Regions from separate parts of the Brevibacillus ruminantium genome, predicted to be linked through region 3. Evidence: a T-box and tRNA genes for the amino acid it is inferred to sense, from the RefSeq annotation. Region 3 holds a T-box; the other regions hold tRNA genes.
What was found. A T-box is a leader RNA that pairs with one kind of tRNA and senses whether it is charged. The one in region 3 lies ahead of metG (methionine--tRNA ligase), so its partner is inferred to be a tRNA-Met.

Region 1: it encodes a tRNA-Met, which carries the amino acid that the T-box ahead of metG (methionine--tRNA ligase) is inferred to sense. The anticodon was not compared.
Region 2: it encodes a tRNA-Met, which carries the amino acid that the T-box ahead of metG (methionine--tRNA ligase) is inferred to sense. The anticodon was not compared.

The regions. Positions count from the first base shown of each region.
Region 1 covers NZ_CP098755.1:4,400,058-4,404,702, reverse strand. Annotated here, with positions in the region: rRNA gene NDK47_RS21675 (23S ribosomal RNA) at 1-994, shown strand, start outside; tRNA gene NDK47_RS21670 (tRNA-Asn) at 1,115-1,190, shown strand; tRNA gene NDK47_RS21665 (tRNA-Ser) at 1,194-1,286, shown strand; tRNA gene NDK47_RS21660 (tRNA-Glu) at 1,292-1,368, shown strand; tRNA gene NDK47_RS21655 (tRNA-Val) at 1,453-1,528, shown strand; tRNA gene NDK47_RS21650 (tRNA-Met) at 1,613-1,689, shown strand; tRNA gene NDK47_RS21645 (tRNA-Asp) at 1,765-1,841, shown strand; tRNA gene NDK47_RS21640 (tRNA-Phe) at 2,041-2,116, shown strand; tRNA gene NDK47_RS21635 (tRNA-Trp) at 2,120-2,193, shown strand; tRNA gene NDK47_RS21630 (tRNA-His) at 2,200-2,275, shown strand; tRNA gene NDK47_RS21625 (tRNA-Gln) at 2,291-2,365, shown strand; tRNA gene NDK47_RS21620 (tRNA-Gly) at 2,370-2,445, shown strand; tRNA gene NDK47_RS21615 (tRNA-Cys) at 2,528-2,601, shown strand; tRNA gene NDK47_RS21610 (tRNA-Leu) at 2,611-2,693, shown strand; gene NDK47_RS21605 (DUF4850 domain-containing protein) at 2,813-3,841, shown strand; gene NDK47_RS21600 (hypothetical protein) at 3,838-4,155, shown strand; gene NDK47_RS21595 (purine/pyrimidine permease) at 4,403-4,645, shown strand, end outside.
Region 2 covers NZ_CP098755.1:648,597-653,241, reverse strand. Annotated here, with positions in the region: gene NDK47_RS03440 (AAA family ATPase) at 1-819, opposite strand, end outside; tRNA gene NDK47_RS03435 (tRNA-Arg) at 1,091-1,167, opposite strand; tRNA gene NDK47_RS03430 (tRNA-Gly) at 1,187-1,262, opposite strand; tRNA gene NDK47_RS03425 (tRNA-Leu) at 1,306-1,388, opposite strand; tRNA gene NDK47_RS03420 (tRNA-Lys) at 1,424-1,499, opposite strand; tRNA gene NDK47_RS03415 (tRNA-Gln) at 1,508-1,582, opposite strand; tRNA gene NDK47_RS03410 (tRNA-Thr) at 1,588-1,663, opposite strand; tRNA gene NDK47_RS03405 (tRNA-Phe) at 1,692-1,764, opposite strand; tRNA gene NDK47_RS03400 (tRNA-Asp) at 1,956-2,032, opposite strand; tRNA gene NDK47_RS03395 (tRNA-Met) at 2,108-2,184, opposite strand; tRNA gene NDK47_RS03390 (tRNA-Val) at 2,211-2,286, opposite strand; tRNA gene NDK47_RS03385 (tRNA-Glu) at 2,359-2,435, opposite strand; tRNA gene NDK47_RS03380 (tRNA-Leu) at 2,454-2,538, opposite strand; tRNA gene NDK47_RS03375 (tRNA-Met) at 2,548-2,624, opposite strand; tRNA gene NDK47_RS03370 (tRNA-Ser) at 2,648-2,738, opposite strand; tRNA gene NDK47_RS03365 (tRNA-Asn) at 2,744-2,819, opposite strand; rRNA gene NDK47_RS03360 (23S ribosomal RNA) at 2,894-4,645, opposite strand, start outside.
Region 3 covers NZ_CP098755.1:96,484-101,128, forward strand. Annotated here, with positions in the region: gene rsmI (16S rRNA (cytidine(1402)-2'-O)-methyltransferase) at 1-51, shown strand, start outside; gene NDK47_RS00590 (AbrB/MazE/SpoVT family DNA-binding domain-containing protein) at 225-476, opposite strand; T-box leader at 912-1,160, shown strand; gene metG (methionine--tRNA ligase) at 1,295-3,328, shown strand; gene NDK47_RS00600 (TatD family hydrolase) at 3,348-4,112, shown strand; gene NDK47_RS00605 (hypothetical protein) at 4,250-4,645, shown strand, end outside.

The DNA.
Region 1 (4,645 bases), 1.3 Mb from region 3:
GGCCGTAACTATAACGGTCCTAAGGTAGCGAAATTCCTTGTCGGGTAAGTTCCGACCCGCACGAAAGGCGTAACGACTTGGGCGCTGTCTCGGCAAGAGACCCGGTGAAATCATAATACCTGTGAAGATGCAGGTTACCCGCGACAAGACGGAAAGACCCCATGGAGCTTTACTGTAGCCTGGTATTGGAACTTTGTGCATCATGTACAGGATAGGTGGGAAGCTGAGAAGCAGGGGCGCCAGCCTCTGTGGAGCTGTCGGTGGGATACCACCCTTGATGTACGGAGTTTCTAACTCGTCACCCTGATCGGGTGAGAGGACCATGCCAGGTGGGCAGTTTGACTGGGGCGGTCGCCTCCTAAAAGGTAACGGAGGCGCCCAAAGGTTCCCTCAGAATGGTCGGAAATCATTCGTAGAGTGTAAAGGCAGAAGGGAGCTTGACTGCGAGACCTACAAGTCGAGCAGGGACGAAAGTCGGGCTTAGTGATCCGGTGGTTCCGCATGGAAGGGCCATCGCTCAACGGATAAAAGCTACCCTGGGGATAACAGGCTTATCTCCCCCAAGAGTCCACATCGACGGGGAGGTTTGGCACCTCGATGTCGGCTCATCGCATCCTGGGGCTGAAGTAGGTCCCAAGGGTTGGGCTGTTCGCCCATTAAAGCGGTACGCGAGCTGGGTTCAGAACGTCGTGAGACAGTTCGGTCCCTATCTGTCGCGGGCGCAGGAAGTTTGAGGAGAGCTGTCCTTAGTACGAGAGGACCGGGATGGACGCACCGCTGGTGCACCAGTTGTCACGCCAGTGGCACAGCTGGGTAGCTATGTGCGGAAGGGATAAGCGCTGAAAGCATCTAAGCGTGAAGCCCCCTCCAAGATGAGACTTCCCACAGCGCAAGCTGGTAAGACCCCTCATAGACGATGAGGTTGATAGGTTCGGTGTGGAAGCGCGGCAACGTGTGGAGCTGACGAATACTAATCGGTCGAGGACTTATCCACAAAACCCTTTAGCAATCATGTATATCCAGTTTTGAAGGTGCGAAACCGCACAAATGCTGTGCCAGTGCCGACGTTGAACAAGAACGTTGGCGATTTTGGTCAGCGCCCCTTCCTGAATATTCCTCGGTAGCTCAGTTGGTAGAGCAATCGGCTGTTAACCGATCGGTCGGGGGTTCGAGTCCCTCCCGAGGAGCCATGTGGATGGATGTCCGAGAGGCCGAAGGAGCACGATTGGAAATCGTGTAGACGGGGATGACTCGTCTCGTGGGTTCAAATCCCACTCCATCCGCCATATTTGGCCCGTTGGTGAAGCGGTTTAACACAGCAGCCTTTCACGCTGTCATACAGGGGTTCGAATCCCCTACGGGTCACCATACTACCCCACAAAGTGAAGTGAATGCTTTGTAGCAGCACCGGGTACTTTGCAGGGACCCTAAAACGAATGTTGAGGGGTATCTGGAGGCTTAGCTCAGCTGGGAGAGCATCTGCCTTACAAGCAGAGGGTCGGCGGTTCGATCCCGTCAGCCTCCACCACTCTTTCTTCGAAGCTTTCGACACGGGATCTCACCGTACCGGTTCACCCTCGAAGAAAGACCAGGAAGTAGAATATCATATCGTCGCGGGATGGAGCAGTCTGGCAGCTCGTCGGGCTCATAACCCGAAGGTCGCAGGTTCAAATCCTGCTCCCGCAACCAAATCATCTACTTGAACAATGTCGAGTTACTGCTTGATCGAATAAGATGGAATTGCCCTTAGGCGCAACTAAATATGGAGCTGTGGTGAAGTTGGAGTTCACGCCGGTCTGTCACACCGGAGGTCGCGGGTTCGAGTCCCGTCAGCTCCGCCATTTCAAAGAAGTCATGGGCCTCTCACCCGTAAACGGGTTCACCCTTGCAGAAGACTCATGAAGAATTGCTCGGGTACTGCAGATCTGGCTCGCCAAGAAGGTTTTCGAGGTAGAATCGCCAGTGGAAGCGAGTCCCGTCAGCTCCGCCATTTCACAAAGAAGTAGCGGGTTCTACTCCTTTTCTTATTTTTTGAAATGTGGCTCGGTAGCTCAGTCGGTAGAGCAGAGGACTGAAAATCCTCGTGTCGGCGGTTCGATTCCGTCCCGAGCCACCATAGAGGGGCATAGTTTAAAGGTAGAACGAAGGTCTCCAAAACCTTTGGTGTGGGTTCGATTCCTACTGCCCCTGCCATATGTGGCGGTCGTGGCGAAGTGGTTAACGCATCGGATTGTGGCTCCGACACTCGTGGGTTCGATTCCCATCGATCGCCCCATTTCCAACCTATCCTTGGGGCATAGCCAAGCGGTAAGGCAACGGACTTTGACTCCGTCATGCCTAGGTTCGAATCCTAGTGCCCCAGCCATTTTGCGGACGTAGCTCAATTGGTAGAGCGTCGCCTTGCCAAGGCGAAGGTCGCGGGTTCGAGACCCGTCGTCCGCTCCATTGAAATTAATCAGTCTCTCACCCGTACCGGGTTCACCCTCGGGGACAGACAGAAAGCAACGCTTTCTCAACAACCAAATACGGAGGCATAGCCAAGTGGTAAGGCACGGGTCTGCAAAACCCTTACCCCCGGTTCAAATCCGGGTGCCTCCTCCAAAGCAATGAGCCGGTATGGCGGAATTGGCAGACGCGCGCGACTCAAAATCGTGAGGGAAACCGTGGGGGTTCAAGTCCCTCTACCGGCACCATAAGAAAAAGGAATCGATGAACGATTCCTTTTTTTATTTGTCTGTATTTGGTAACGAAAAGAATGACAAATGCGTCTACCCATTATAAGCAAAGCATGAATAGATTGGGGAGGACGAACTTGAAGAATGGGGTACCTAAACCAATAGCAAGGATCGATAGCAAAACAAAAGCGATACTGATTGTGGCTTGGCTAGCTCTTATCGTAACCGGATGTTCGCCGGTACTGCAAACAAAAGCGATGGGTAATCAGATTCAGGACGAGAGCAGAATAGTCACGGCAAACACATCTAAAGGGACGCAAACAGCTGTTAGCGGAATCTCTGAAATAACTAAGAGCTCAACGGGTCCAAACCGAACAACTGAATCAACCCAATCAACTAACACCAGTGCAGGAGATGGGGAAAAGAGCAGCCCATCAGCAATTCAAAAAGTGCCCCGGATGATTTCCAGTGGCGAAGTCTCCTTGCAGGGAAAAGCAGAAGAAAAAATAGTCACCATCCCGCTGAAAGTCATCGTCGCCGAATTTTATCTCGACTACATGGAACTGCCTGCCGAGTCACCGGTAAAGCCTTACCCTGTGCTGCCGCTTTCCATCCCTGCTGAGAGCCTGAATGAGATGGCAGCTTATTGGATGGATCTTATGCATGATCAAAGTGTATTTTTTATCGGTCCCCGTGATTGGGAATTGGAATCAGCAGGTGTCGGTGCCAACGGCTCCATCTCCATTTCTTTAAAAAACCCGCAGAACCCCGGGGAAAAACTGGAATACCGGGATAACGCCGGCGGTTGCCAGGGGTGTGCGATAGGGGATGTCGGAACCTACTTCCCAGAAAGGGAAAAATGGGCAGATGAGCTCGGATTCGCTCCGTTTAAAAAAATGGATTTTTCAAAGAGAGTCATGGTGGCTCCAACTACCGTCAGATACGATCTGGCTCCCTCTGCTGAGGGAATGATAAAATCAGGTGTCGCCCATTATCTCGATGACCAGGGAAGTATTCGTTTTCTCAAAATGGAAGTGACCCACCCCTCGGGCGATACCAAGGCGTTTGAGGCGCTGCTTCATTTATTTGCCCAGACAGCCGGAAAAGAATGGAATACGTACGTTGAACATCAAAAACAGGCTGAAGGAGAAGCGTTGAAGAAATGAGCACAGTAACCTTTCCTGCCTGGTTTTGGGCAATCTATTACTTGCTGTTGCTCGCTACTCTGGGAACAGCAATTGTTTGCCTTATACGGGGGAAGATCGTGATACCGTCTAGCCTCGCCGTTGTTTTTGCCATTACCGTTCCGATCGTCAGTCTGTTGAACAGCATAGGAAGGGCAGAGGGGCTGAACGAATTTGCGCATCTGTTCAGGCAAATCCAACACGGGGCGATTTGGTCCGTCTATGCTTCGATCGGTTACTTGTACATCCTGGTATGGTGGGCCTTCTTTATCATGAACAGCAAAAAGAAGGAGTAGGATACATTTCAACGGATGATTTCCGGGAAGGACTTATGATAAAATAGCAAAGTCATCACCGAGCTAATTCAATTCCGACTTTTGCAGATGCAAATCATGCAGACGCTAAGGCAATATGATGGAGTTTTTAGAACGCACGCTATCGATGGCGTGCTTTCTATTTTCCCAAAAAACATATATGGGGTATTTGCCTTTCGCGTTCACAAAAAGAAAAAGTCAGGAAAGAGAAAAGAGGTTGTCGAACAAAATGGGATATGGATTACAGGAGAAACCCCCATTTGGCATTACCATCTTGTCGGCCTTGCAGTGGATGATTGTCACCGTTTCCAGTAGTGTGGCAGTTCCGCTGGCGATTGGCGATATTTACGGGCTGACGCCGGACGAGATCGGTGTGTTGATGCAGCAAACCATGTTTTTCGTCGGGCTTGCTTCTTTTCTGCAAGTCTGGATCGGCCATCGTTATCCCATGATTGAGGGACCGGCTGGATTG
Region 2 (4,645 bases), 550 kb from region 3:
CGGAATCACATAATCTCTGCCTCGAACGAAAGACAAAGCTTGTGCAGCCCGGAAAAGCGCCAAAGAACCGCGCGGACTGACACCCAGATAAACTTGATGATGCTCCCTGGTTCGTTGGCACAGACGAACAATATATTCCTGCACGCCCTCAGACACGCGAACGGCTGCTACTTGTTTTTGGATCTGCGTCAGTTCTTCCGCTGTCACCACCGGTTCCAGCGTTTCCAATGGATTGTTCTGAGAAAAGCGCGTCAACATCTCCATCTCTTCTTTGAGTGTCGGATAACCCAGACTTAGCTGCATGAGAAAACGGTCTAACTGTGCTTCGGGTAGTGGAAAGGTTCCTTCGTACTCTAACGGGTTTTGGGTAGCCATGACAAAAAAGGGAGCGTTCAACTGGTAGGTATGTCCGTCGATGGTCACAGAACGCTCCTCCATTGCCTCCAGCAGAGACGACTGGGTTTTGGGCGAGGTTCGGTTGATTTCGTCGGCAAGGATGACATTGGCAAAAATCGGACCGGGTCTAAATTCAAATTCCAACGTTTTCTGGTTAAAAATCGCGACCCCTGTTACATCTGTAGGCAGCAGGTCCGGGGTAAACTGAATCCGCTTAAACTCGCCGCCAATCGACCTGGATAGCGAGCGAACCAGCATGGTTTTTCCGACACCCGGTACATCCTCTAACAGGACATGGCCGTTTGCCAAGATGGCTGCCACGCAAAATTCAATAATCGAGCGTTTGCCAATTAGTACTTTTTCAATATTGTTTATTAACTTCTCCACGGAAGGATGGGATTGATCCAATTTGATTGGGTTCACAAAGCATACAACTCCTGTTCCAGCGTAATCTATCTTTTTTGGCGCTTAGATATTTCTAAGGTACAATCAGGTAATCGCAAAGCAGCTGCTTTTTTGGCTTCTTCCTTATTTTATCTGATTTTTCTTGCCAGTAGAGAGGAAACCTATTCCTAAGGTAAGATAACACGCTATAAGATACAAGGAAAAAATCGTTAATCTTTGTAAAATTGTGAAACTAACTATAAAAAAAAGGGTAGGACGCATTCCTACCCTTTTTGGTCATTCATAAATATGGCGTGCCCTGAGAGATTCGAACTCCCGACCTTTTGATTCGTAGTCAAACGCTCTATCCAGCTGAGCTAAGGGCACATTATCATGAGGAAATACATGGAGCGGACGACGGGTCTCGAACCCGCGACCTTCGCCTTGGCAAGGCGACGCTCTACCAATTGAGCTACGTCCGCATCAAACAATTTCATTCAGTTTTATGATCGGCACCGATCACTATGGTGCGGGTGGAGGGACTTGAACCCCCACGGTCGCCCGCCAGAACCTAAATCTGGTGCGTCTGCCAATTCCGCCACACCCGCATTTTGCAATGGGTAACCGCATGGTAATCAAAAACTGGTGAGCCATGAAGGACTCGAACCTTCGACCCTCTGATTAAAAGTCAGATGCTCTACCAACTGAGCTAATGGCTCGTTACAAGTGGCTGGGGTACTAGGATTCGAACCTAGGAATGACGGAGTCAAAGTCCGTTGCCTTACCGCTTGGCTATACCCCAACAAATGGTGCCGGCGATAGGACTTGAACCCACAACCCCCTGATTACAAGTCAGGTGCTCTACCAATTGAGCTACACCGGCCTATGCTGTTGTATGTATTTATAAAAGGTGGCTCGGGACGGAATCGAACCGCCGACACGAGGATTTTCAGTCCTCTGCTCTACCGACTGAGCTACCGAGCCAAGATATTGATTGCCATCGGCCCTGCATCAAGAAGGGTAAAATGGCGGAGCTGACGGGACTCGCTTCCACTGGCGACTCTGCCTCGAAAACCTTCTTGGCGAGCCAGATCTGCAGTACCCGAGCAATCCTACTTGAGCCTTCAACAAGGGTGAACCCGTTTACGGGTGAGAGGCCCATGACTTCTTTGAAATGGCGGAGCTGACGGGACTCGAACCCGCGACCTCCGGTGTGACAGACCGGCGTGAACTCCAACTTCACCACAGCTCCATATTTGTTTGCACTCACGTGCACTGCCATCTTACTTGGTCAAGCGGCAACTCAGCATTGTTCAAGTAGATGATTTGGTTGCGGGAGCAGGATTTGAACCTGCGACCTTCGGGTTATGAGCCCGACGAGCTGCCAGACTGCTCCATCCCGCGTCAATAAGATACTCTATGAAAATGAATGGTGGAGGCTGACGGGATCGAACCGCCGACCCTCTGCTTGTAAGGCAGATGCTCTCCCAGCTGAGCTAAGCCTCCAGATACCCCTCAACAAGTTGTTTTGGGGCCCCCGCAAAGTACTCGATGTTACCTTTACTTTATGGGGTAGTATGGTGACCCGTAGGGGATTCGAACCCCTGTATGACAGCGTGAAAGGCTGCTGTGTTAAACCGCTTCACCAACGGGCCATATAAAAAGTATTACGATGGTGCGGTCGGCGAGACTCGAACTCGCACGGGTCGCCCCGCCACCCCCTCAAGATGGTGTGTCTGCCAATTCCACCACGACCGCAACTTAGGATGGTAGCGGCGGAGGGGCTCGAACCCCCGACCTTTCGGGTATGAACCGAACGCTCTAGCCAGCTAAGCTACACCGCCACTGTCTGCAAAGTTTTAAAAAATGGCGGAGAGTGAGGGATTCGAACCCTCGCTACGCTTACGCATACTAACGGTTTAGCAAACCGTCCCCTTCGGCCTCTTGGGTAACTCTCCGTATATGGCTCCTCGGGAGGGACTCGAACCCCCGACCGATCGGTTAACAGCCGATTGCTCTACCAACTGAGCTACCGAGGAACATTTGTGAAGGAACACAGCTCGTGCTGCTTCGCACCTTCAAAACTGGATATGCATGTTTGCTAAAGGGTTTTGTGGATAAGTCCTCGACCGATTAGTATTCGTCAGCTCCACGCGTTGCCGCGCTTCCACACCGAACCTATCAACCTCATCGTCTATGAGGGGTCTTACCAGCTTGCGCTGTGGGAAGTCTCATCTTGGAGGGGGCTTCACGCTTAGATGCTTTCAGCGCTTATCCCTTCCGCACATAGCTACCCAGCTGTGCCACTGGCGTGACAACTGGTGCACCAGCGGTGCGTCCATCCCGGTCCTCTCGTACTAAGGACAGCTCTCCTCAAACTTCCTGCGCCCGCGACAGATAGGGACCGAACTGTCTCACGACGTTCTGAACCCAGCTCGCGTACCGCTTTAATGGGCGAACAGCCCAACCCTTGGGACCTACTTCAGCCCCAGGATGCGATGAGCCGACATCGAGGTGCCAAACCTCCCCGTCGATGTGGACTCTTGGGGGAGATAAGCCTGTTATCCCCAGGGTAGCTTTTATCCGTTGAGCGATGGCCCTTCCATGCGGAACCACCGGATCACTAAGCCCGACTTTCGTCCCTGCTCGACTTGTAGGTCTCGCAGTCAAGCTCCCTTCTGCCTTTACACTCTACGAATGATTTCCGACCATTCTGAGGGAACCTTTGGGCGCCTCCGTTACCTTTTAGGAGGCGACCGCCCCAGTCAAACTGCCCACCTGGCATGGTCCTCTCACCCGATCAGGGTGACGAGTTAGAAACTCCGTACATCAAGGGTGGTATCCCACCGACAGCTCCACAGAGGCTGGCGCCCCTGCTTCTCAGCTTCCCACCTATCCTGTACATGATGCACAAAGTTCCAATACCAGGCTACAGTAAAGCTCCATGGGGTCTTTCCGTCTTGTCGCGGGTAACCTGCATCTTCACAGGTATTATGATTTCACCGGGTCTCTTGCCGAGACAGCGCCCAAGTCGTTACGCCTTTCGTGCGGGTCGGAACTTACCCGACAAGGAATTTCGCTACCTTAGGACCGTTATAGTTACGGCCGCCGTTTACTGGGGCTTCGGTTCAAAGCTTCGCTTGCGCTAACCCATCCCCTTAACCTTCCAGCACCGGGCAGGCGTCAGCCCCTATACTTCGCCTTGCGGCTTCGCAGAGACCTGTGTTTTTGCTAAACAGTCGCTTGGGCCTTTTCACTGCGGCCCCCTCGGGCTATAAACCCTACCGGGGCGCCCCTTCTCCCGAAGTTACGGGGCCATTTTGCCGAGTTCCTTAGCAAGAGTTATCCCGCGCACCTTAGGATTCTCTCCTCGCCTACCTGTGTCGGTTTGCGGTACGGGCACCTTGTTCCTCGCTAGACGCTTTTCTTGGCAGTGTGAAATCAGGGACTTCGGTACTTAAATTTCCCTCGCCATCACAGCTTGCCCTTGATAGTGTGCGGATTTGCCTACACACCAGGCTTGCTGCTTGGACGGCCATCCAGTAGGCCGCTCACCCTATCCTCCTGCGTCACGCCATTGCTCAAACGGTACAGAGGTGGTACAGGAATATCAACCTGTTGTCCATCGCCTACGCCTTTCGGCCTCAGCTTAGGTCCCGACTAACCCTGGGAGGACGAGCCTTCCCCAGGAAACCTTAGGCTTTCGGTGGACAAGATTCTCACTTGTCTTTTCGCTACTTACACCGGCATTCTCACTTCCAAGCGCTCCACCGCTCCTTCCGGTACGGCTTCACTGCTGCTTGGAACGCTCCCCTACCCAGTCCGTAAGGACTGCCATAGCTTCGGTGGTATGTTTAGCCCCGTT
Region 3 (4,645 bases):
TCGAAGCGGGATGTGTACAACGAGTACCACCGCGAATTTCCACAGCAATAAACAGCAAAAAGAGGCCGGTTCAGGAACCAGCCTCTTTTTTGCTGTGAAAAATGTCCCCTCCCATTTGAGGGATTGAAACATCCTAACGTTTTTCACAAAATGGGATGTGACCGTTTACGGTCCACACTTTTGTCCCCCGATGAGGGGAAAACGGTCATGATCGTTTTGTCGGATTAGCGTTTGCCTACAGGCATTTCGGAAAGACAGTCATGGCAAACGATTTTGCCTTTAAAGTGAGATACACGATCAGCGTTTCCACAGAAGATACAAGCAGGCTCGTACTTTTTCAGGATGATGCGCTCTCCGTCCACGTAAATTTCCAACGCATCCTTCTCAGCGATACCCAGTGTACGGCGCAATTCAATCGGAATTACGACACGACCCAGCTCGTCCACTTTTCTAACAATACCTGTAGATTTCATCATGTACAGTCTCTCCCCTCAGATGTTTCAAAATGTCGTTTATTCTTTGAATCGGATATTTAATCGTCAATATTCGACAATTTCCGGTGTTTTCATCATACCAGCGATTCCCAAAGGTGTCAACATGAATTTTACATTTCCTTGAAGCGCAATTTGTTTTTAACAGTGAAAATCAATACACTAGCAGTAACTACATATGTAAATAAATTCATATGAGTTGGGAATGGAAAAAAGTAACTGGAAGTTTTCGTTGTCGATTTAGTCATTTCATGTCGAATAAATCAATTTCATTCGACAAAATGTGCGTTTTCGTACCTCATCGACAAATTTTTTGCATCATGTATTCTCCGTCGGGTACCTTGATCAAGGGGAAAGGAAAGGTTTACAAACAAACCCTATTGTGTACAATAGTAGGTAAGGACACTCAATAAATACTGAAGATCGACCATGACGGGAAGAGTAGGCTTGCTTTTCTTATCACAGAGAGCCGGGGTAGGTGTGAGCCGGTATAAGCAACCAAGCTGAAGATGGCCCCTGAGTTTCACGAATGAACAGCAGCCAAGGCTCGCAAGTAGTTCGTGACGCAAACCTGCGTTACAGGTGGAGTCAGGATGACTCTCCAAGTCCGCCGTTCGTGAGAAGGCGGAGTATTTGGGTGGTACCACGAGAATAAAACTCGTCCCAATCCGGGGCGGGTTTTTTATACTTTCAGAAAGTTTTTTCGCTAACGCGGTAGAGGACGAAAGTATAAGTGCAACTAAGGCCACGCCAAATTCGGCGTAGCCAAGTTTTCTAATTTTTTTCAGAGGAGGTTACTTGTTTTGAAGCCGACTTATTACATTACAACGCCGATTTATTACCCCAGCAACAAGCTGCACATCGGAAACGCTTATACGACGATTGCAGCGGATACCATGGCTCGCTACAAAAGATTGCGCGGCTATGACGTTTTCTACCTGACGGGAACCGACGAGCACGGGCAGAAATTGCAGGAGAGAGCTGCAGAAGACGGCAAACAGCCGCTCGAATTCATCGATCCGGTGGTCGACTGGATTCGCGATCTGTGGGAGAAACTCGATATCTCCTACGACGATTTTATCCGCACGACCCAGCCGCGCCACAAAGTGATTGTGCAAAAGATTTTTCAGCGTCTTCTCGACCAGGGAGATATCTATTTGGGTGAATACGAGGGCTACTATTGTGTCCCGGATGAAGCCTTCTGGACAGAAACGCAATGCAAAACGGACAAAGGGTATTTTTGCCCGGACTGTGGACGCGAAGTCAAGAAAGTAAAAGAGCAAAACTATTTCTTCCGTCTCTCCAAATACCAGGATAGACTGCTGCAGCATATTGAGGCCAACCCTGAGTTTATCCAGCCAGAAACCCGCCGCAACGAGATGATCAATAATTTCCTCAAGCCGGGCCTTCAGGACTTGAGTGTCTCCCGCAGCACGTTTGACTGGGGGGTCAAGGTTCCCAGCGATCCGGGGCATGTGATCTACGTCTGGATTGACGCGCTGGCCAACTATATTACGGCACTGGGCTATCTGTCCGAAGATGACAGCAAATATCAGCGCTACTGGCCGGCAGACGTCCATCTCGTGGGTAAAGATATTCTCCGCTTCCATACCATCTACTGGCCGATCCTGTTGATGGCGCTTGATTTGCCGCTGCCGAAAAAAGTATTTGGCCACGGCTGGCTGCTGATGCCGGACGGCAAAATGTCCAAATCAAAAGGAAATGTGATCGATCCGAAACTGCTGATCGACCGCTATGGCTCAGACAGTGTGCGGTACTTCCTGCTTCGCGAGATTCAATTCGGTCAGGACGGTGTATTTACACCAGAGAGCTTTATCCAGCGCCTGAACTACGATTTGGCCAATGACATCGGCAATCTGCTCAGCCGTACGACAACCATGATTGAAAAATATTTCGACGGCGCTGTGCCTGCTCCAGCCGACAAAGGGGAGCCGGACGACAGCCTGATCGAGCTGGCCACCAAGACGAAGGCTCTCGTGGAGGAGCATCTGGACGAGATGCGTTTCAGCAACGCGCTTGCCCACATCTGGGAGCTGGTCGGTCGCACGAACAAATACATTGATGAGACCATGCCGTGGAATCTGGCGAAGTCCGAGGAGACCAAAGGCCGTCTCGCTACCGTCATGTACAACCTGATGGAGAGCATCCGTATCTCTTCGATTCTCATTCAGCCATTCATGACCAAGACCCCGGCAAAAATCTGGGATCAGCTGGGCATCCTGGACAGACCGGAAACCTACACCTGGGAGTCTGCCGGGGTATGGGGCGGACTGCCTGCAGGCAGCCAGGTCAATCGCAAAGAGCTGCTCTTCCCGCGTCTTGATGTAGAAGCGGAGCTGGCTTTTATTGATGATTCTACTGCCGAAGCCCGCCGTCAGGCCGAGGAAAACAAGAAGAAGCAAGAGGCGCTGAAAGGAGAAGCATCCGTGAACGAAACGAAAAATGAAGCTGCAGCAAAAGCGGAAGCAGCAGAAAAACCGGCTGACAGCAAAGAAGAAATCGGCATTGATGACTTTGGAAAAGTAGAGCTTCGCGTCGCACAGGTGGTCGAGTGCGCGAAACACCCGAATGCTGACAAGCTTTTGATCCTTCAGTTGAATTTGGGTTATGAAAAACGTCAGGTCGTCTCCGGGATTGCCAAATACTACACACCGGAAGAGATGGTAGGGAAAAAAGTGATTCTCGTAGCCAACCTGAAACCGGTAAAATTGCGTGGGGAACTGTCCCAAGGCATGATTTTGGCCGCTTCTGCCGGTGATCAACTGACGCTGGCAACCGTCGATCCAAGCATGCCGAACGGCGCGATTGTGAAATAGGAAAAAGGAGGACGCAGAGTTGTTATTCGAAACGCACGCGCACCTCAACGCCCCGGAGTTTGACGCAGATCGCGATGAGGTTATCGCTCGCGCCCGGGAAAATGGCGTCAGTACCATCGTCAACATCGGGTTTAATGCCGAGACCATTCCCACCTGCCTGCAGCTCGTCGAGCAGTATGATTTCATCTACGCGGTCGTGGGCTGGCACCCCCAGGATGCCAAAGACATGACCGATGAGCATCTCGAATGGCTGGAGGAGCTGAGCCGCCATCCCAAAGTGGTCGGTCTCGGGGAGATGGGACTGGATTACTACTGGGACACTTCACCGAAGGATGTGCAGGCTGAGGTGTTCCGCAAGCAGATCCGGTTGGCTCGCAAGCTGAATATGCCGATCATCATCCACAATCGGGACGCGCACCAGGATGTCATCCAGATCCTGAAGGAAGAGAAGGCCGCCGAAGTGGGTGGGATCATGCACTGCTTCTCCGGAAGCTGGGAGACAGCCAAGCTGGCTTTGGATATGAATTTCTACATCTCGTTTGGCGGGCCGCTTACGTTCAAAAACGCCAGACAGCCCAAAGAAGTAGCAGCCAAAGTGCCGCTGGACCGACTGCTGATCGAGACCGACTGTCCCTACCTGACGCCTCATCCTTTCCGCGGAAAGCGCAATGAATCCGGCTACGTTCGCTATGTATGCGAGGAGATGGCCAACATTCGCGAGATGTCCTATGAAGAGATGGCGCAGATAACGACTGAGAATGCGCGCCGATTGTTCCGGCTTTAATTATGTTGAACCAAAAAGAGACGAGCTTGTCCGATATGGGCAGCTCGTTTTTTATATGAATAAATTCGAAGAACGTCTCTCAAAAAAAGGAAAAAACAGGAGGAGGGGAAATGTATATAAAGTGAGGTGACGTTGTAGTGAAACGAAAAAATATAAAATTGATATACCCCTTCCTATTGGTGGTCGGGCTCTTCGTTATATACGGAGAAACAGCGAGACAGGACGATCTGTTTTCCAGCGAAACCGAATATCCGATTGTATCTGGCCGTCCGTTTCTAGCTGTAGCCTATTCAAGTATCGATGAGATGTATAGAGATGCTGATGTCGTTGCAGAAATTGAAATAATTGATCAAGAAGTAGAAATGTTAGATGGAACGATAGCGCAGACGATTTCAGAGGCAAAGATTCAGGCGTTATATAAAGGGGATCCTGAATTAGAAACCATTGTGATCGCAGAGGTTGGCGGACCTGTTGACTACACAAAAATCAGCATTGATAAACCAAGCACCGGAAGGCACAAACCTGAAATTGTA